4 regions of the Buttiauxella sp. BIGb0552 genome follow, and region 4 is predicted to be linked to each of the others. Evidence: predicted binding sites of a transcription regulator. Region 4 holds the regulator's gene; each other region holds the start of a gene.
The links. Region 4 encodes PurR, which represses purine synthesis genes. Its sites were predicted from a motif close to CANGCAAACGTTTGCNTG; they were not measured.

Region 1 (5,464 bases), on a different contig from region 4:
GCACTTTCGCGGCGTCGTCAACAATCACGTCAAAGCCAAAGGTTTCAGCACGGGTGCGCACCACGTCCAGCGTTTGCGGGTGTACGTCAGCGGCAACAAAGAAGCGGTTGGCATTTTTCAGTTTGCTGACGCGCTTAGCCATAGCCATGGCTTCGGCTGCGGCGGTAGCTTCGTCCAGCAAAGAAGCAGAGGCGATATCAAGCCCCGTCAGGTCCAGCGTTACTTGCTGGAAGTTAAGCAGTGCTTCAAGACGGCCTTGTGATACTTCCGGCTGATACGGCGTGTACGCGGTATACCAGCCTGGATTTTCCAGCATGTTACGTAGAATCACCGGGGGAGTTTGCACCGCGGTGTAGCCCATGCCGATATACGTTTTAAAACGTTTGTTGCGGCTGGCAATGGTCTTTAATTCAGCCAGGGCCGCGAATTCGGTTGCAGCCTCACCCACCTGTGGTGGCTCGGCAAGCTGGATATCAGCCGGAACGATTGAAGCAATCAGCTCGTTTAACGAACGAGCGCCAACCGCCTCCAGCATTTCGTGTTGCTGTTGCGCGTCTGGTCCAATGTGACGGTCGATAAACGCTTCGTGATTTTCAAGCTGACGTAAAGACTGGGTCATGAGCGGTGATTCCTGAAACATGTGGGGCTTTAGCGGTGGATGGCACTACGTTTATCCACCCTACAAAACCGGGCTGGTACAGCTCACCCGAATAATTCCGATTCCCAAAATCATTTGTGTTGCTGCCAGGCGGCAAGTGAAAACATTCCCAGGAGCGTACATAAGTACGTGACTGGGGTGTTTGAGCTACGCCAACACCCCAGCAACACGAAGGATGAAGGGAATTTACTCGTCTTCTAGCAGCGCTTCGTACGCAGTCGCATCCAGCAAACCGTCCAGTTCGGACTCGTCGCTGGCTTTGATCTTAAAGATCCAACCTGCCGCGTATGGCTCGCTGTTGATAAGCTCGGGCGCATCGCTGAGTGCATCGTTTACTGCGATGATTTCACCGCTGATTGGCGCGTAAATATCAGAAGCCGCTTTGACAGATTCGGCAACGGCGCAATCATCACCGGTGCTCACTGTTGCGCCCACTTCTGGCAGGTCGACAAACACCATATCGCCCAGCAGCTCTTGCGCGTGTTCAGTGATACCAACGGTGTAAGTACCATCAGCTTCTTTACGCAGCCATTCGTGTTCTTTGCTGTATTTCAATTCGTTAGGAACATTGCTCATTGTTTTTCTCCTGATTTCAAATTCACTGCGCGACAGCTTTACCGCCGCGAACAAAAATAGGTTTCGTCACTTTAACGGGCATTTCACGGTTACGGATTTGCACAATGGCGGTTTCGCCGATACCTGCCGGAACACGCGCCAGAGCAATGCTGTAACCCAGTGTTGGCGAGAAGGTTCCGCTGGTGATCACGCCTTCACGGATGTTGCCTGATTCATCAGTAAAGCGAACAGGCAGCTCATTACGTAATACGCCTTTCTCCGTCATGATCAAACCCACGAGCTGATCGGTGCCTTTCTCACGCTGGCTCTCCAGGGCTTCACGACCAATAAAATCACGGTCTTCCGGTTGCCAGGCGATAGTCCAACCCATATTGGCAGCCAGTGGAGAAACACTCTCATCCATTTCCTGGCTATACAGGTTCATACCGGATTCCAGACGCAGCGTGTCACGCGCGCCAAGCCCGCAAGGTTTCACGCCAATCTCGACCAGCTGCGCCCAAAATTCGGCAGCTTTTTCGTTTGGCATCGCAATTTCGTAGCCCGCTTCACCGGTATAACCGGTGGTCGCAATAAACAGATCACCCGCTTGAACACCGAAGAATGGCTTCATACCAGCAACCGCTTGGCGTTGCTCTTCGGTAAACAGCTGCGCGGCTTTTGCCTGAGCGTTTGGCCCTTGTACGGCAATCAGCGACAAGTCATCACGCACGGTAACGGAGACAGAGAACGGTTCGGCGTGTTGGTTAATCCAGGCCAAATCTTTTTCACGGGTGGCAGAGTTCACCACCAGGCGGAAGAAGTCTTCAGTCTGGAAATAGATAATCAGGTCATCGATAACACCGCCGGAGGCATTGAGCATGGCGGTGTAGAGGGCTTTACCCGGTTGGGTGAGTTTGGCTACGTCATTGGCGACGAGATAACGCAGGAATTCGCGGGTACGGCTGCCTTTCAGGTCAACGATGGTCATGTGGGAGACATCAAACATACCGGCATCGTTGCGCACTGCATGGTGCTCATCAATCTGCGAGCCATAATGCAATGGCATCATCCAGCCGTGGAAGTCCACCATGCGCGCACCGCAGAGATTGTGCTGTTCAAACAAAGGGGTCTTTTGAGTCATTTTTTCCTCTTTAACCATCTGGTTGAAAAGCGCATTTCGCTTTTCTTTTCTTCAGACGAAACCCAGCACCGCCTTCGATCCCGAGGGCGACGCAAACGTTACCTTTTGTCTGAAGTTACCACTGAATGGGGGAGTAAACCATAAGGCTAAAACCGTTATAGCATTAGCTTATGACCAAAATAGAAGGCGCAGCATGCAGAGTATTCGACTGGAAAAATGCGAGACACTACGCATAAATAAGAAGTGTTTAAGTCAGAATTTAGCGTTAGCTAACATTTACGACCATTTCAGAAACAAATTCACTACAACGCTAAAATCGTGGGATGAGAAAAAGTAATCCGAAATAACAGGTGAGATTAGAATTTTTCAAATGAGAGAAGGTGATCGTTATCACACCGAATGCTCTAAATAATTCGAGCTGCAGCAAGGCGGCCAACTTGGCTATCCCCGGAAGCTTACTAAAGTAAGTGACTGGGGTAACTGAGTGCAGACAACGCCGTTGCAGCTTGAAGTATGACGAGCATTTATCTTAACCAGTCTGGAAGATCGTGTAGACCCATCGCCTGACGAACTAATTGCGGTTTCACGCCTGGAAGGGTATCGGCCAGTTTAAGGCCAATATCGCGCAGCAGTTTCTTCGCCGGATTGCTTCCGGCAAACAAATCACGGAAGCCCTGCATGCTAGCAAGCATCATTGCCGCACTGTGCTTACGGCTGCGCTCGTAGCGGCGTAAATACATATGCTGCCCGATGTCTTTGCCCTGGCGATGCAGACGACGCACTTCATCAATCAGTTCAGCGGCGTCCATAAAGCCCAGGTTCACGCCCTGCCCGGCAAGCGGATGGATTGTGTGTGCCGCATCGCCAACCAATGCCAGACGGTGGGCGGCAAAATTGCGGGCATAGCGGCCAGTCAGCGGGAAAACCTGACGCTCACTTGCAACGCTGCACAAACCCAGGCGCATATTGAAGGCCATGCTGAGCACCTGGTTAAATTCTTCGGCTGTCGCCTGCTGCAAACGCTCTGCTTCAAGCGGTGGTAATGACCAGACAATGGAGCACAAATGCGGGTCGCTTAATGGCAAGAAAGCCAGGATCCCCTCGCCATGAAACACCTGGCGAGCTACCGCTTGATGGGGTTCAGCGGTGCGAATAGTTGCCACCAGCGCATGGTGTTTATAATCCCAAAAAGTGAGCGGGATATCGGCCTGGTTGCGCAGCCAGGAGTTGGCACCATCAGCCCCGACGACCAGACGTGCAGTCAGCATGGCACCATCTTTAAGGGTAATGAATGCTTCGTTTTCGCCCCAGGCAACTTGCTGCAATTCAACCGGGGACATCAAAGTGATATCGCTGCACTGTTCGGCGCGTTGCCACAATGCATGGTGAATCACCGCATTTTCGATAATGTGGCCAAGATGGCTGAAACCAAAGGATTTATCATCAAACGCGATATGCCCGAAGCTGTCTTGATCCCACACTTCCATGCCGTGATAGCAACTGGCACGCTGGGAGATAATTTTCGGCCAGACGCCAAGGTGAGTCAGCAGTTTTTCGCTGGCGGCATTGATGGCCGAAACGCGCAAAGCGGGTGCAGATTCAGGTGCCAGCGGCTGTGGGAGATGGTTCTCCAGCACCGCAACACGCAAGCCGCTGCCTTGCAGACCACAGGCAACCGCCAGTCCAACCATACCACCACCAACAATCGCCACATCAACGCTTTGCAAATTGACTCTCCTTAAAAACCTGTTTTAACGTGCAACCAAACCGAGGGTACGCATAGCCAGCAAATCACGTGCCGGAGTAAAATGTTCCATCGCCATCAGCCCGAGATTGCGCCCCACGACAAGCGGAGCCCAATGGTTAGCAAACAGCTGCACCAGGCCATCGGTCACACCAATGGTGGCAATTTTGTCTTCATGGCGGCGCTGCTGATATTCAGCCAAAACGCCATAGCCGCCAATATCCTGAGATGCTTCATGTGCCACCGCCAGGTTTTCAGCCAGCGACATCACATCGCGCAAACCCAGGTTAAAGCCCTGCCCGGCAATCGGATGCAGCGTTTGCGCAGCATTGCCCACCAGCACAACACGGTGAGAAACCGACTGCGTGGCCGTGGTTAATACCAGAGGATATTGTGCCCGCGCGCCTGCATGGGTGATGCGCCCAAGCCGCCAGCCAAATGCGCGTTGCAGTTCATTGCAGAACCGCTCGTCATCCCACTGCGCAATGCCAGCCTGAGCCGCCAGAGGATGGCACCAGACCAGCGAACAGCGCCCATCAGACATCGGTAACATTGCCAGCGGCCCATGCTCGGTAAAACGCTCAAAAGCACGACCATTATGGGGCTGCGATGTGGTGATGTTGGCAATAACCGCCACTTGCTGATAAGCCTGCTGCTGCCAGGTCATGCCACACTGCGCACCAAGCTGTGAGCGAGAACCATCTGCAGCCACCAACAATTGGCCTTCAATGCATTCGCCATTATCGAGCTTAACGCTCACTTTATCGGTTTCACGAGTAAAGGACGCGACACGCTGCGGGCAATGCAACGTCACGCCAGGCGCTTTGCGTAACAACGCAAATAACCGCAGCCCAACATCATGCAGTTCGACCACTTGCCCCAGTGCAGGAATCTGATAATCCTGCGCTTCCAGCGTAACAAAACCGGCATGCCCGCGATCGCTGACATGAACAGTTGTGATAGCCGTCGCGCAGTCCTGAATGGCAGGCCACACCCCGATGCGGGTTAATTGCTGGCACGTCCCTTGCGCAATGGCGATGGCGCGCGCATCAAAACCAGGATGCGCCGCACAGTTAGGTGCTGCCGCTTCAATCAGATGAACCGGCAACTTTCCGTGGGTCAAATGCGATATAGCTAGCGCGAGCGTCGCACCCGCCATACCGCCACCGACAATAATCACGCTCATGAGTGCCGTGCCGCCGCCATTAACGCTTCAATGTCATCCGCCGATTTCACCACGCTTGCCGTCAGGTTTTCGTTACCGTCAGCGGTGATGAGAATATCGTCTTCGATACGAATACCGATACCACGGTACTCAGCGGGCACATCGGCATCTGGCGCAATATACAAACCAGGTTCAACGGTA
Region 2 (5,464 bases), on a different contig from region 4:
AAGAGGCGATAGTCGAGATGCCCATTTTGGACATGATCTTGTACAGACCCTTGTTGATACCGTTGCGGTAGTTCTGCATGACTGCACGGTACGGCTTTTCGATAGCAGTGCTGTCGACTAACTTCGCCAGTGTTTCGTAGGCGAGGTATGGATAGATTGCCGTCGCACCAAAACCGAGCAGAACAGCGAAGTGGTGCGGGTCACGCGCACTTGCCGTTTCAACGATAATGTTCGCATCGCAACGCAGATTTTTCTCGACCAGGCGAGTCTGTATCGCGCCAACCGCCATCGGCGCCGGAACGGGCAGGCGATCTTTCGCGATGTTACGGTCAGACAGCACTAACAGAACCGTGCCGTTGCGAACCATGCGTTCAGCTTCATCGCACAGTGTATTGACGGTTTCGTGGAGCGACTGGGTGGAAGCATCGTAAGTGATGTCCAGCGTGTCAGCCCGATAATGCTCTTCTTCAAGCGTTGTCAGCTGCTGGAAATCAGACCATAACAGAATTGGCGATTTGAAGCTCAGGCGGTGAGCCTGGCCTTCTGCTTCACAGAAGACGTTCATTTCGCGGCCAATGCTGGTTGCCAGTGACATAACGTGCGCTTCACGCAGCGGGTCGATTGGCGGGTTAGTTACCTGCGCAAACTGCTGACGGAAGTAGTCGTAAATAATACGTGGCTGGCTAGAAAGTACAGCAAACGGGGTGTCGTCACCCATTGAACCCACAGCTTCCTGGCCATTCTCACCCAGTACACGAATCACAGAATCCAGCTCTTCTACGCTGTAGTTAAACTGTTTCTGGAAGCTTGCGAGGGTATCGTCATCCATTTCACGGGAGCCAACTTCTTCGTCTGGTAAATCTTCAAACGGCACCAAGCGACGGACGTTGTTTTCCATCCACTCTTTATACGGGTGGCGGCTCTTCAAATCGGCATCGGTTTCAGCTGAATGCAGAATTCGGCCAATACGCGTATCGATAACCATCAACTCGCCAGGACCGACACGGCCTTTCTCGATGACTTCGTCAGGCTGGTAATCCCAGATCCCCACTTCAGAAGCACAAGTGATCAGCTTATCTTTAGTGATGACGTAGCGCGCCGGGCGCAGGCCGTTACGGTCCAGGTTACAGGCGGCGTAGCGCCCATCGGACATAACGATACCGGCCGGGCCATCCCATGGCTCCATATGCATGGAGTTAAAGTCGAAGAAGGCGCGTAACTCTGGGTCCATGTTCGGGTTGTTCTGCCAGGCTGGTGGAACCAGTAAACGCATGGCGCGAACAATATCCATACCGCCTGCTAACAGCAGCTCGAGCATGTTATCCATGGAGCTTGAATCGGAACCGGTTTCGTTCACGAATGGCGCTGCGTCATGCAAATCCGGAATCAATGGAGTCTGGAACTTGTAGGTACGGGCACGTGCCCACTGGCGGTTACCGGTGATGGTGTTGATTTCACCGTTGTGCGCCAGGTAGCGGAACGGCTGAGCTAGCGGCCAGCGTGGTACGGTGTTGGTGGAGAAACGTTGGTGGAACAGGCAAATAGCTGATTCCAGGCGTAAGTCCGCCAGGTCCAGGTAAAAGCGCGGCAAATCTGCCGGCATACACAGACCTTTATAGATGTTAACCAGGTTGGAGAGACTACAAACGTAGAAGTCTTTATCCTGGATGCGTTTCTCAATGCGGCGGCGGGCGATAAACAGGCGACGTTCCATATCACGTGGGCGCCAGCCAGCCGGAGCATTAACAAAAATTTGTTCGATGCGAGGTTTTGAGGAGAGGGCGATTTCACCGAGTACGTCTTCATTGGTTGGCACTTCGCGCCAGCCGACAATCGACAAGGTCTCGTTTTGCAACTCTTCTTCAACGATGCGGCGGCTTGCACTTGCCAGCGCGTCGTCTTTGTTTAAGAAAATCATGCCTACCGCATAATTTTTTGCCAAACGCCAACCACGTTCTTCCGCAACGATTCGGAAGAAACGGTCAGGTTTTTGCAACAGCAGGCCACAACCATCACCGGTTTTACCATCGGCGAGGATTGCTCCACGGTGTTGCATTCGGGCCAGTGCGTGAATAGCAGTACGCACTACCTTGTGGCTAGGTTCGCCTTCTATGTGGGCGATCAGGCCGAAACCACAGTTATCCTTCTCAAGGGATTTATCGTACAACATATCAGTGAACCTCCCCAGGCTCTACGTGATTCCCGATACCGATTGCGTCCAGACGCAGCAAGGGCATGGCGACGGGGTTTGCGCATCTACGCTCACCTCGCGTGTCGCCCTCTTTATGTCTAACGCATCCGGTTGCACAAGTATTGAGGACTTGCTTTAGAGGGAATCTTAATTACTGCATAAATATGGTGGGCACAGAACCCACCCAGAAAGCTTCCAGCGGATTTCCAAGTTATCGGGAAAGCGCACACAGGTCAAATGGCATTCTTATTTATACGATTATGTGCTAAATGGTATTTAACATCATGAATGTAAACATTTTATTATCATTTTTATCGTATTTAAGCGGCAGGAGGATCGCCTGGGTATTGTGATCTCTCTCACTATCTGGCGGGCTGCAAAATTCCAGACCGTGCTGGCAATGCTTAAGTTGGCAGGATCTTGTGCTATCAATGAGGTCTGGCGTGTTGTATGCCACTGTTTTTCACAAGGGCACATATTCTTTAAAAATAGAGGGTCAATATAAGGAAAAGTAATCATCTTATGCGTGCGTAAAATTGCACTAATTTTGCATTGTTATGCAACAGATAAAGCTGCGCCAAAGCGATTGATCCAGGTCATCGCTAAATTGGTCAGATAATGGCAGGCTACGTCCCTTTTACAGGGCGGCCCATCAGATTATGCAGTTACAAAAATTAGTCAATATGTTTGGTGGGGATCTTCAGCGTCGTTACGGCCATAAGGTCCATAAACTCACGCTGCACGGCGGTTTCAGTTGCCCAAACCGAGACGGCACTATCGGGCGTGGCGGCTGTACTTTTTGCAATGTGGCCTCTTTTGCCGATGAAACCCAACAAAACCACTCTATCGCTGATCAACTGGAGCGCCAGTCGCAGTTGGTGAATCGCGCGCAGCACTACCTTGCTTATTTTCAGGCGTACACCAGTACGTGGGCGGAAGTACAGGTACTGCGTTCGATGTATCAACAAGCCGTCAGTAAGGCATCTATTGTTGGGCTATGCGTTGGTACTCGTCCGGATTGTGTACCGGACAGCGTGCTGGATTTGTTAAGCGAATACCATGAGAAAGGCTATGAGGTCTGGTTAGAGCTGGGCTTGCAGACGACGCATGATAAAACTCTACATCGTATTAATCGTGGGCATGATTTTGCCTGCTACCAGGAAACCACGCGCCGGGCCCGTACCCGGGGTTTAAAAGTGTGCAGCCATTTGATTGTCGGCTTGCCGGGTGAAAAACACGATCACTGTATGGAGACGCTGGAAAAAGTCGTTGAGACAGGCGTGGACGGTATCAAACTCCACCCATTACATATCGTCAACGGCAGCACGATGGCCAAAAGCTGGCAGGCAGGGCGGTTGCAGGCGATTGAATTAGAAGAGTATGCGACAGTCGCCGGGGAGATGATTCGCCATACCCCGCTTGATGTCGTGTTCCATCGCATTTCGGCTAACGCACGGCAGCCAACCCTGTTGGCACCACTGTGGTGTGAGAATCGTTGGGCCGGAATGGGCGCTATCGATAAGTATCTGACTGAGCATGGCACACAAGGTTCGGCGATAGGTACACCATGGAGCCCGGCAATTCTGTTGTAATCCCTAAGCGTGCGGTATATTTAGCTGATTGATGACGAGGGAAACGTTCCATGAAGCAAATCCGGTTACTGGCACAATATTACGTTGATTTGATGGTGAAGCTCGGATTAGTGCGCTTCTCGTTGTTGCTGGCCTCTGCCCTTGTGGTGTTGGCTATTGTGGTGCAAATGGCCGTGACCATGCTGTTACGTGGCCAGGTTGAAAGTATTGATGTTGTCCGTTCTATCTTCTTTGGCCTGTTAATTACGCCCTGGGCCGTCTATTTCCTATCCGTGGTGGTTGAACAGCTCGAAGAGTCGCGCCAGCGGCTTTCAAAGCTGGTGCAGAAACTTGAAGAGATGCGCGAACGCGATCTAAAACTCAATGTGCAGCTCAAAGACAACATTGCACAGTTGAACCAGGAAATTGCCGACCGCGTTAAAGCCGAAGATGAACGCCGTACCATGCTTGAGCAATTGAAAGTTGAGATGCAGGAGCGTGAAGAGACGCAACTCCAGCTTGAGCAGCAGTCGTCATTCTTACGCTCTTTCCTTGATGCTTCCCCGGACCTGGTTTTCTATCGCAATGAGGACAAAGAGTTTTCGGGTTGTAACCGTGCGATGGAACTGTTGACGGGCAAAAGCGAAAAACAGCTGATTAGCTTGAAACCGGAAGATGTCTATTCGCCAGAAGCGGCGCAGAAGGTTATCGAAACGGACGAAAAAGTATTTCGTCATAATGTTTCCCTTACCTACGAACAATGGCTGGATTACCCCGATGGGCGTAAAGCCTGTTTTGAAATTCGTAAAGTGCCTTATTACGACCGTGTCGGCAAACGCCATGGCTTGATGGGCTTTGGTCGCGATATTACTGAGCGTAAGCGTTATCAGGATGCGCTTGAGGGCGCCAGCCGCGACAAAACTACCTTCATTTCTACGATTAGCCATGAACTACGTACACCGCTGAACGGTATCGTCGGTTTAAGCCGTATCTTACTTGATACCGAACTGAATGCTGAACAAACAAATTATCTCAAGACCATTCACGTTTCGGCGATCACGCTGGGTAATATTTTCAACGATATCATTGATATGGATAAGCTTGAACGCCGTAAGGTTCAGCTTGATAACCAACCAATTGATTTCACCAGCTTCCTTGCTGATCTCGAAAACCTCTCCGGCTTGCAGGCGCAGCAAAAAGGGCTGACGCTTGAAATGAACCCAACCCTACCGTTGCCGCATAAAGTGGTGACGGACGGTACGCGTTTGCGCCAGATTCTCTGGAACCTCATCAGCAACGCCGTGAAGTTCACCCCGAAAGGCGGGTTAGTCGCTGTGCGTGTGCAGTATGAAGAAGAGAATACGCTGCGCTTTGAAGTGCAGGATTCCGGTATTGGTATTCCGCAGGATGAGCAGGACAAGATCTTCGCCATGTATTATCAGGTGAAAGATAGCCACGGTGGTAAACCAGCAACCGGTACGGGGATTGGTCTGGCGGTATCGCGCCGTCTGGCTAAGAGCATGGGTGGCGATATTACCGTTAGCAGTAAGCCGGGTGAAGGCTCTCTGTTTACCCTGACAATTCAGGCACCGCGCGTGGCGGATGAAGTTGAAGATACCCTTGAAGACGACGAAATGCCGCTGCCAGCGTTGCACGTGTTGCTGGTGGAAGACATTGAGCTCAACGTGATTGTTGCACGCTC
Region 3 (5,464 bases), on a different contig from region 4:
TTGGTGGAATATCTGCTGGTCAATGAGCCAACCAACCCACTGCTGGATTTAGTCAGCCTGAAGATTTCTGAGTATGAAAACCAACTGCCAGAGGTTATCGCCTTTCGTGAGCAAATGAATGTCCTGCCATCCGGCATTGCCGTGCTCAAAACGTTGATGGATCAATACCAGTTGAATCAAAGTGATTTTCAGCAAGAAATTGGCAGCAAATCAATGGTGTCACGCGTACTGAGCGGAGAACGCCAGCTCACTATTGAGCACATCAGAAAGCTGTCCCTGCGATTTGGTATTTCTCCCGCATTGTTTATCTAACCCTCACCCCAACCGGGACGAGGGTTAGACAGCTAACTTAACTCGTCATGCCCAACATATGCGGCAGCCACAATGAAACGGCCGGAATATAGGTCACCATCGCCAGCACCACCAGCAACATGGCGTAGAATGGCAGCATAGCGCGAACCACTACTTCGATTTTCTGCTTACTCACCGCACTGGCGACAAACAGCACCGAACCGACCGGCGGCGTAATCAAACCGATGCCGAGGTTCACCATCATGATCATCCCGAAATGCACCGGGTCGATGCCCAGCGAATTTGTCACCGGCAGCAGTACTGGCGTGAGGATCAGGATAATCGGCGCCATGTCCATCAGGGTGCCAATCAGCAGCAGCATGACGTTGAGGTACATCAGAATGACGTACTTGTTGTCTGACAGCGACGTGAAGAACTCGGTGATGCGTGACGGCAGTTGCATGTAAGTCATGACCGCGCCAAATGCTGCCGCAAAACCAATCAGAATCATAACGATAGAGACTGTTTTTACGGTGCGGAACATCAGCTTTGGCAGTTCGTTCCATTTATAGTCACGGTAGATAAACATGGTCACGAAGAACGCCCAAACGCAGGCGACAGCCGCCGATTCGGTTGCGGTAAATACCCCGGTCAAAATCCCACCGAGGATGATTACCACCGTCATCAGGCCCCAAAGTGCATCGAAGAAAATCTTCACCGCTTGCTTGAAGGGAATGCGTTCACCTTTCGGGTAACCGCGCTTATGGGCAAACCCTAGGCACATCACCATCAAGCTGACCCCGAGCAGTAACCCTGGTAATACGCCCGCAATGAACAACGTTGCGATAGAAACAGTGCCGCCTGCAGCTAACGAGTAAATCACCGAGTTATGGCTTGGCGGGATCAAAATCGCCTGTACCGATCCACTCGCTGTAACCGCAGCAGCATATTCGCGTGGATAACCTTTTGCCTCCATTTCCGGGATCATCACGCTGCCAATGGACGCAGTATCCGCCACGGACGATCCGGAAATCGCGCCAAAGAAAGTGGACGCCACGATATTCACCAGCGATAAACCGCCGCGAATAAAGCCAACGAAAATATACGCAAAGTTCACCAGACGACGGGCAATTCCCCCTTCCGCCATAATCGCCCCCGCCAGAATAAAGAACGGGATCGCCAACAGGGTAAATTTATTCACCCCACTGGTGATTTGAATCATGATCGCTTCCAGCGGCAAATCTATCCATAACGCACCCACGATGGCGCTTAGCCCAACGGCAAAGGCCACGGGCATTCCCACTGCAAGCAGCACCGCTAGTGTGGCTAATAATATAAATGCGTCCATGTTATCCCCTGGTCTTAACCGTGATTACCCAGCAATACGATTGGGCGGTTCTCTTGAGAGCCGTACAGCAGTCGCTCGACAACAAACAGAATCATTAAAATCGCGCCGACAGGCAGCGGGAGGTAGGTTTGACCGGAAGTGAGAACCGGGAATTCGGCAACAGGCTGTTCCCATAAATCGGCACACAGATAGAAGCTGTAATAGAACATCACCAGTGAGATGAGCAGCATCAGCAAATCGACGATACGTGCGCAAAAGGTCTGCGCCGCCAACGGCAGGCGGTCTGTCAGCATATTCACCGCAATGTGTGAACCGGCGCGGTAACTGACTGCCGCGCCGATGAACGTGAAGGTCACCATGCAGATTATTGCTACCGGTTCCGGCCAGGATTCCCCACGGTTCAGAACGTAACGCGAGAAAATCCCAATCGGAATAATGATGGTCATCACCAAAAGAGACAGCCCGGCAATAACCATCGCCAGCAAATAAACTTTATCCATCAAGTCTGAGTAGCGTTGGGACATAAGATGCCCTCCACAAATGCGTTAGCGACAATAGTTACTTAACGTCAGCAATAGCTTTCATCAGGTCCTGGTGCTTATCGCCATACTCTTTACGAACCGGCTCAGTCGCTTTCACAAACCAGGCTTTGTCGATTTCATGGAACTGAACGCCACCGGCTTTCATTTTTTCCAGCGCTTGTTTGTTGTAAGCATTCCACAGTTCACGCTGTTCCATTTGTGCAGCACGCGCCAGGGTAAGGATTTTTTGCTGCTGGTCAGGCGTTAATTTGTCCCACTTCACTTTGGAATAAAGCAGCATTTCTGGTGTGATGAAGTGGCCGCTCAAGGTGTAATTTTTGGCGACCGGCATGTAGTTATGGGCAATAAAGGTTGGCGGGTTGTTTTCAGCACCGTCGATAACGCCGGTTTGCATGCCGCTATACACTTCGCTCACCCCCATCGCAACCGAGTTTGCGCCCATGTCTTTAAGTGTTGCGAGTGCTACTGGACTGCCCTGAACGCGGATTTTCATGCCTTTGAGATCTTCAGGCTTCACCACCGGTTTTTTAGTGATCAGGTTACGTGTACCGGAGTCCATCCAGCCGAGGAAGACCAGGCGGGATTTCGGGTTGTTAGTCAGCTTGTCGCCAATCTCTTTCCCTAAATCGCCATCGATCACTTTGTGCATATGGTCTTCATCGCGGAACACGTACGGCAGGGTAAAAACTTCAACATCTGGCAGGATTGCCGCAACCGGTGCCATCGAAACGCGAATGATATCGATAGCCCCCATTTGCGCCTGTTCAATCATCTGTTTTTCATCGCCAAGCACGCCGCTTGGGAACACTTTAATTTCTAAATCGCCGTTGGTTTCTTGTTTGAGTTTTTCGCCCATGTGCTGAACCGCAACCACGTTCGGATACCCTTCCGGGTGAACGTCGGCAGCTTTAATCACTTGCGCGATAGCAGAATGTGCAAACAGAACTGACGCGGTAGACAGACATAAACCAGCAAAAGCAGGCAGAAAGGTCTTCTTCATTGTGTCGCTCCAGCAGAGGTAGAAATGTGAGGTAGGAAGTAAAACAATGTTTTAATTTGTCGTTTAAAAATTAGACTACGTGGAGAAAAGCGTGGGTGAAGCACTTCACAAAAAGCGACAAAAAATGAAATTGGGGTTCATTAGAGATGCAAAGAGGGTTCAGAAGCCCAAAGCGGGGAGCAAAGGGCTGGCGCGGCGTTACTGGCCTTTACGCAACAGGTATTGGTAAGGTAATGATTCCACTTGCTTAGCAAGCAGTTCGTGTTCCATGAAAATGCAAAATCCAGGGATATCACGCGTAGTGGCTGGGTCATCAGCAATCACCAGCAGGGTTTCGCCAGCCTGCATATTGCGCACTGTTTTGCGTACCATCATGACGGGTTCCGGGCAGCGTAGGCCCAGGGCATCAAGAGTGTGGTCAGGATTAGAAAAAAGATCGGTCATCATCGGTCTCGAATTTAACAAACCGCGATAGTTTACGCCGGGAAGATTCTCGTGCAAGTCACGTGAACGATTGCGTTAAAATTAACCATTGCAAAGCGGGACTAAAGCAGTATCATCGCCCCCGCTTTAAAAAGCGTATTGGGTTCCCTCACCCCACCACTAAAAAGGCTACAAAATGACGCAGTTCAATTCTACTCAGCGCACTAAAGCGCTGTTTTGGCTATCGCTATTCCATTTGCTGGTGATCACCTCCAGTAACTATCTGGTGCAATTACCGGTCTCGGTTTTTGGTTTCCATACCACATGGGGCGCGTTTAGCTTTCCGTTTATCTTCCTCGCAACCGACCTGACAGTACGCATTTTTGGTGCACCTCTGGCACGCCGCATAATTTTTGCCGTGATGCTGCCCGCACTGATTATTTCGTACGCCATTTCTGCACTGTTTTACATGGGCACCTGGCAAGGGTTCGAAGCATTGCTGCACTTCAACCTGTTCGTCGCCCGTATCGCTGTCGCAAGCTTTATGGCGTACGCGTTGGGGCAGATTCTGGATGTGCACGTGTTTAACCGCCTGCGCCAAAGCCAGTACTGGTGGCTTGCGCCAACGGCATCCACGCTGTTCGGGAATATCAGCGACACGCTTTCCTTCTTCTTTATTGCTTTCTGGCGCAGTCCGGATGCCTTTATGGCGCAGCATTGGGTCGAAATCGCCATCGTAGATTACTGCTTTAAAGTGCTAATCAGCATTGTATTCTTCCTGCCGATGTACGGCGTTTTGCTGAATATGTTGTTGAAACGTCTGGCAGATAAGTCTGAAAATTCGGCGTTACAGCCGGGTTGACGGTGGTTGAATTATCTTGTGATAAGATGATGAGATCGGCCGCAAAGGCTTGCTAACGTAAAGGAAGAAGTCATGGGTAACCTGGTAAAATATGTCGGTATTGGCCTGCTGGTATTAGGCCTGGCCGCTTGCGATAACAGTGATAGCAAAACGGCCAAAACGGATGCAGCGGCGGAAAGCAGCGCAGCTGGCCAGCCGGTTAGCTTGCTGGACGGCAAAATTAGCTTTGCACTACCCGCCGATATGACCGACCAGAGCGGTAAATTGGGCACTCAGGCAAACAACATGCACGTATATTCTGATGCTACTGGTCAGAAAGCGGTCATTGTGATTGTCGGTGACAATACGCCTGACGATTTGGCAGCTTTGACAAAACGTCTTGAAGAACAACAACGTGCTCGTGACCCACAGCTGCAAGTCGTGACCAACAAATCTATCGAGATTAAAGGCCATACGCTGCAACAGTTAGACAGCATTATCTCTGCAAAAGGCCAGACAGCTTACTCATCTGTTATCCTGGGTAAAGTAGATAACCAGCTGTTAACTATGCAGATAACGTTGCCTGCGGATAATCAGCAACTGGCGCAAACTGCCGCTGAGAACATCATTAATACCATCACCATCAAATAACTATTGTTGCTGTGATGATGATACGGCCCCCGGTTGCTCAACCGGGGGCCGTTTTTTTAACTGCCACGCCATCAGCAGCGCAATGCAAACCAGCATCGCCGCTGCCAGATAAATCACCGAAACACCCGCATATGCCATCACGAACCCAGCTAATGGCCCGGTAATCCCCAGCGATAAATCCATAAACACGGTGTAGGTCGCAAGCGCACTTCCCTGGTTTTGTTGCGGCACCATTTTCACAGCGACCACACCCAGCGCCGGGAACACCAAAGAGAAGCCCGCGCCCGTCAGGAAAGTTCCCACTTTTGCCATCCAGGGTTCGCCCGCAAAGCCCACCAGCAGCAAACCGAAAATCTCGACTGAGAAGC
Region 4 (5,464 bases):
GCGTGAGCATATCGTTCACAATCCGATACCACGGGTTATTTCTTATTCTGACTTCTTCTATACACGATGAACTCATAGCTTCTCCATCACCAATGTGAGAGGAACCTTAAAACAGCGTAGACGCTATTTTGGGCATGTGAGAAATGTCACGGAAAATTCCGTGTGCCTGATATCCGACGTAGAACAGAGAAAGGGGGCTTGGCGCCCCAAAAAACAGCTGTAAAACAAAAACGGGAGCCAAAAGGCTCCCGTTTTAATGTGATTATTATGGTGTTATTTGTTGAGCCGTTTATGAGTATAGGCTCGCTTAAGCGGTGATTCAATCACATATTCTTAGCAAGCTAACCATGTTGAGGTTGAGCAATTTTAATCTTAATGTGCATCTGATTCAGCCGGTTGCCAGACTTCGGCATTTTTATGACGCTGAAGCAGATAACCCAGCATGGCCAGAACAATTGTTACCAGCATGACACTGGTGGTTGTCAGCAGTGGAGTAGCGACCAACCATGACACCATCAAACTTGCCAGGAAGCACAGGCCCAATTGCAGCGTGTTTTGCAGCGCAGCGGCTTTACCTGTGGCTTGTGGGAAAGGCAACAGTGCAGAAGCAACAACGATTGGGTAAATCGCCCCGTTGGCAATCGCCATGATACAGAATGGGATGAGCAGCATGGTCAGGTTCGCGTGTCCACTTATCGATACCGCCCAGGTGCCGAAAACACTCACCGTATATAACGCAAGCAACCACGGCAGCATTTGCTTGCCTTGCCATTTTTGCAGTGCGCTACGGCAGCCATAACCACCAATCAGGAAGGCGATAGTTTGCGGCACATAGCTCAGGCCAATTGCCGCCGGGCTGTAACCCATATCGTTCAGAATAAACGGAGAACCGGTCAGCCAGGCAAAGAAGCTGGCAGAGCAAGCTGCGTAAATCAACACGTTGCCGCTATATACACGAGAGCGCAGTAACGACATAAAGCTGACTTTATTGTCTTCTGTTTGCGGGTGATGCTGGGTACGTGGTTTCAGACGCAGAGTTGGGATCATCAGCACCAGCGTGATGGCAAACAGTGTGGCGAAAATCGCCTGCCAGTCAAAGTGGGTCAAAATCCAGCTACCCAAAAGTGGAGCCAGTGCAGGAGACAGACCAACCAGCGGCATAATCGTTGCAAAAATACGATTTGCGCGGTTTGCCGGGTAGTAATCGGTCACCAGTGCCTGCCAGCTTACCGCGGCAGAACAAACACCAACGGCCTGAACGAAGCGCAGGACCAGCAGAGCGGTGGCACTTTCTACCCACAACATTCCAATACAACCGACGGCGAACAGACTCAGACCGGCCAGCAAAACTGGTTTACGTCCGAAATGGTCTGACAGCGGCCCCCACATTAACTGGGCAAACGCAAAGCCCGCAAGGAACAGGCTCAGGCTCGCACTAACGGCGGAGGCATCGGTCTGTAAATCTTGCTGAATGGCAGCGAAAGCAGGCAGATACATGTCTGTGGCAAGGAAGCCCAGAACACTTAATCCAGCCAGCCAGATAAGAAATCCTTTTGATGGTTGCATAATTTTCTCTTGTTTTATCTTGCAGGTTGATCGCCGCGAGAGTGTACGGAGTGCAAATAGGCTTGTGAAACGCTAATATTTGTAGGTTGCGTTCAAAAATTTTGTGAGCAGAGAAATGTGGTCAGAATATTCGCTGGAAGTGATAGATGCGGTAGCGCGCAATGGCAGCTTCAGTGGTGCAGCACAAGAGCTGCACCGCGTTCCGTCAGCTATCAGCTATACGGTACGGCAACTTGAAGATTGGTTAGCGGTTCCGTTATTCGAACGTCGCCATCGGGATGTTGAATTAACCCCCGCAGGCGTCTTTTTCCTGAAAGAAGGCCGCTCTGTTATCAAAAAAATGATGACGACACGGCAGCAGTGTCAACAGATCGCAAATGGATGGCGCGGGCACCTGGCTATCGCAGTTGATAACATCGTTAAACCTGAACGAACGCGTCAGTTGGTGTTGGATTTTTATCGTCATTTTCCGGATATCGAACTGCGTATATTCCAGGAAGTGTTTAACGGCGTGTGGGATGCGCTGGCTGATGGGCGAGTTGAAGTCGCGATTGGTGCGACACAAGCTATTCCTGTCGGGGGGCGTTATGCGTTCCGCGATATGGGGACGTTGAGTTGGCGCTGTGTGGTGTCATCAAATCACCCACTGGCACAGCAGGGCGGAACCTTAAGTGATGATGATCTGCGAGCCTGGCCGTCGTTAGTACTGGAAGATACCTCCCGTTCGCTACCGAAGCGTATTACCTGGCTTTTGGATAACCAGCGTCGAGTTGTGGTTCCAGACTGGGAATCTGGCTCTGATTGTCTTAGCGCGGGTTTATGTATTGGTATGGTGCCATTGCATATAGCAAAGCCGTGGTTGGCTTCAGGGCAGTGGAGTGAGCTGACGCTCGATAACCCGTTCCCGGACGCGGCATGTTGCCTGACATGGCGGCAAAATGATGCTTCGCCAGCTCTGGCCTGGCTGCTGGAGTATTTAGGGGATAGTGAGACGATGAATCAGGAGTGGTTGCAGGAGCCTGCTTAGACAGGCTCCATTGACTATTTTAGCGGCGGTAATCGCGGAATGGGCCATCAGCCACAGAACGGCGTTCAATCAGGCGCGGATGTACTTCAATTGATTGCGACTCTTCGCGTTTATTGACGATTCTATCCAGCAGCATATTGAAAGCTGTTTCACCCAGCGAGTCCTTCGGCTGGTGAATGGTGGTCAATGCCGGTGTGAAATAACGAGCGTTACGCACGTTGTCATAACCGATAATGGAAATATCCTGCGGTACGCGTAAACCCATTTCATCAGCAGCACAAATTGCGCCCATCGCCATAATGTCGCCGCCGCAGAATACTGCGGTAGGGCGCTGAGACTGACCGATAATCTGCTGCATGGCGCGGTAGCCTGACTCAGGTTCAAAGTCACCTTGCACAATCCAGTTCTCAGGAATAGCGATCCCAGCTTCTTCCAGCGCCTTCATAAAACCAGCATGGCGGCCGCCACCGGTATTACGCTCCATTTGGCCAGGGATTGCACCAATTTCGCGGTGACCACGTTCAATCAAATAACGTCCAGCCAGATAGCCACCGTGGAAGGCATTATCGACAACGGAGTCGGTGAAATCTGCGCGGGCTTCGCCCCAGTCCATCACAACCATTGGGATGTGACGATACTCTTCAAGCATAGTCAGTAATGATTCCGGATATTCAGAGCACATCACCAGCAGCCCATCGACGCGCTTTTGCGCCATCATGGATAAATAGGCGCGCTGTTTTTCGAAATTATTGTGCGCATTACCCAAAATCAGGGTGTAGCCTTTTTCAAAGCAGCTATTTTCGACAGCTTCGATTATCTCGGCAAAATAGGGTGCTTCGCTAGAAGTGGCTAGCAAACCAATCGTTTTGGTGTGATTAACTTTCAAGCTACGCGCGACGGCGCTCGGCGAATAGTGCAATTGTTTGATTGCCGCCCAGACCGCGTTACGTGTTTCTTCCGCCACAAAACGGGTCTTGTTAATCACATGTGATACGGTTGTGGTGGAAACGTTTGCGAGCTTCGCTACGTCCTTGATTGTCGCCATTAAATTTCACTCCGGGCCATATCGTAAACCCCTGATAACCAATGTGTTAAACGTTTGCGTACGCCAACTCCTGAGGCAACGTTAAGGTTGCAGGTATGCCGGGATTGCGACATAAAACGGGAGGAGGGCGTTGAGTAGATGGTACGCAATAAATTAGCGTGGGATTTTGGCCTATCCAGGAGAAAAGTGAAAGAGGGAAAAGCGATATCAGGTTAAAACCAGGGGGATTTTTATGTCTGATTGTGGGAAAATCAAGCCGACACACCGATTGTAGGGTAATAAAAGGAGTTTGCTAATGAGTACCGATCTGAAATTTTCAATCATGACCACGGTTGTTGTTTTGGCACTGATTGTGTGTGGCGCGTTAACCGCCGTACTGCACTGATACATCGCTCTGATTAAAATGGGCCGCAATCGCGGCCCATATATTTTAGGTTTTATGCTGCCAGATTCTTAGCAACAAACTCCCAGTTCACCAACGCCCAGAAATGCTCAAGATAGCCAGCACGAGCATTGCGGTAGTCGATGTAGTACGCATGTTCCCACACATCCACAGTCAATAACGGTGTTGCCGCTGTTGTTAGTGGGGTACCCGCGTTTGAGGTAGAGACAATCGCCAGAGCGCCATCTTCTTGTTTGACAAGCCAGGTCCAGCCAGCGCCAAAGTTTTTAATAGCTGCATCAGTGAACTGCTGTTTAAACTCAGCAAAGCTACCAAACGACTTATTAATGGCTTCCAGAAGCTCTCCAGTTGGTTCACCGCCAGCATTTGGTGCCAGGCAATTCCAGTAGAAGGTGTGGTTCCAAACCTGTGCTGCGTTGTTAAACACGCCGCCTTCGGAAGTACGAACGATCTCTTCGAGATTTTTACCTTCAAACGCAGTGCCCTTAACCAGATTGTTCAGGTTAGTGACATAGGTTTGATGGTGTTTACCGTAATGGTATTCCAGAGTTTCGGCGGAGATATGCGGTGCTAAAGCATCTTTTGCATATGGTAGTGCAGGTAGTTCGAACGACATTGCTGACTCCTTATTACCCTTCATACTTCGAGCTGCATCTTTGTTGGCTGCGATGCAACTCGAATTATTTTGGGTATCTATTGTTAAACATCACTTTTAGTGCGGGTTTAGGGTAACAAATTGAAAGGATAAGCAAAAGAGGGAACTCACCTGCCCAGGGAAGGGCAGGCGCAGGTTTTCGATAAATAGAGTTTAACGAATTGTTTTAGGGGTCATAACGCGTTTGGCACCGACATAGTGGCGCTGCCAGTAGTCTTCGCTTAGTGAGGTTATCTGGATATCTTGTCCGGTACGCGGTGACTGAATAAATTTACCGTTGCCCACGTACACGCCAACATGGTCAGCGGTGCCCCGACCTTGGGTGCGGAAGAAGACCAAATCACCAGTTTCAAGCTCCCCACGATCTACAGATGAGGCATCACGCAGGTGATACATCTCGTTAGCGGTACGAGGAATACGGAACTTCACTAAATCTTTGTATGCGTAGTAAACCAGACCGCTGCAATCGAAACCGGTAACCGGCGAGGTGCCACCCCAACGATACGGTTTGCCTATCTGGCCCATCAATTTGTTCATTGCCGTTTTTTGTGCTTTTTGCACACGGACTTTATGCGCCGCAGCAATCGTCGTTGGCTGCTCTGATTTAACTTTTACACAATGCGCTTTATGGCCTTTACGCGGCTTGCTGCATTTTTCGGTGAAAGTAACAGGCTGGACTTTTGCGAGCTTAGAGGTTTTATTGCGGGAGTTTTTTGCAAGATTCTTTGTTTTAGCGCTGCTGGCATTTTGGGCGGTTTTACTTTTTGC

Region 1: a site for PurR is predicted at 2,443-2,460, ahead of gcvT (glycine cleavage system aminomethyltransferase GcvT). Genes of this name have one in related genera too.
Region 2: a site for PurR is predicted at 2,202-2,219, ahead of gltB (glutamate synthase large subunit). Genes of this name have one in related genera too.
Region 3: a site for PurR is predicted at 3,685-3,702, ahead of tusA (sulfurtransferase TusA). Genes of this name have one in related genera too.

Annotation. Positions count from the first base shown of each region.
Region 1 is NZ_SODY01000003.1:327,314-332,777, forward strand. It holds gene gcvP (aminomethyl-transferring glycine dehydrogenase) at 1-619, opposite strand, end outside; gene gcvH (glycine cleavage system protein GcvH) at 845-1,234, opposite strand; gene gcvT (glycine cleavage system aminomethyltransferase GcvT) at 1,257-2,354, opposite strand; gene ubiI (FAD-dependent 2-octaprenylphenol hydroxylase) at 2,879-4,081, opposite strand; gene ubiH (2-octaprenyl-6-methoxyphenyl hydroxylase) at 4,106-5,284, opposite strand; gene pepP (Xaa-Pro aminopeptidase) at 5,281-5,464, opposite strand, start outside.
Region 2 is NZ_SODY01000003.1:626,921-632,384, reverse strand. It holds gene gltB (glutamate synthase large subunit) at 1-2,170, opposite strand, end outside; gene EDF88_RS11885 (TIGR01212 family radical SAM protein) at 2,851-3,783, shown strand; gene arcB (aerobic respiration two-component sensor histidine kinase ArcB) at 3,834-5,464, shown strand, end outside.
Region 3 is NZ_SODY01000005.1:247,940-253,403, forward strand. It holds gene EDF88_RS16330 (helix-turn-helix domain-containing protein) at 1-312, shown strand, start outside; gene EDF88_RS16335 (TRAP transporter large permease) at 350-1,639, opposite strand; gene EDF88_RS16340 (TRAP transporter small permease) at 1,654-2,163, opposite strand; gene EDF88_RS16345 (TRAP transporter substrate-binding protein) at 2,198-3,181, opposite strand; gene tusA (sulfurtransferase TusA) at 3,380-3,625, opposite strand; gene EDF88_RS16355 (7-cyano-7-deazaguanine/7-aminomethyl-7-deazaguanine transporter) at 3,801-4,466, shown strand; gene EDF88_RS16360 (DcrB family lipoprotein) at 4,539-5,096, shown strand; partial or broken gene EDF88_RS16365 (MFS transporter) at 5,097-5,464, opposite strand, start outside.
Region 4 is NZ_SODY01000001.1:185,915-191,378, forward strand. It holds gene cfa (cyclopropane fatty acyl phospholipid synthase) at 1-76, opposite strand, end outside; gene punC (purine nucleoside transporter PunC) at 373-1,566, opposite strand; gene punR (DNA-binding transcriptional activator PunR) at 1,682-2,593, shown strand; gene purR (HTH-type transcriptional repressor PurR) at 2,613-3,638, opposite strand; gene EDF88_RS00860 (YnhF family membrane protein) at 3,934-4,023, shown strand; gene sodB (superoxide dismutase [Fe]) at 4,076-4,657, opposite strand; gene EDF88_RS00870 (C40 family peptidase) at 4,850-5,464, opposite strand, start outside.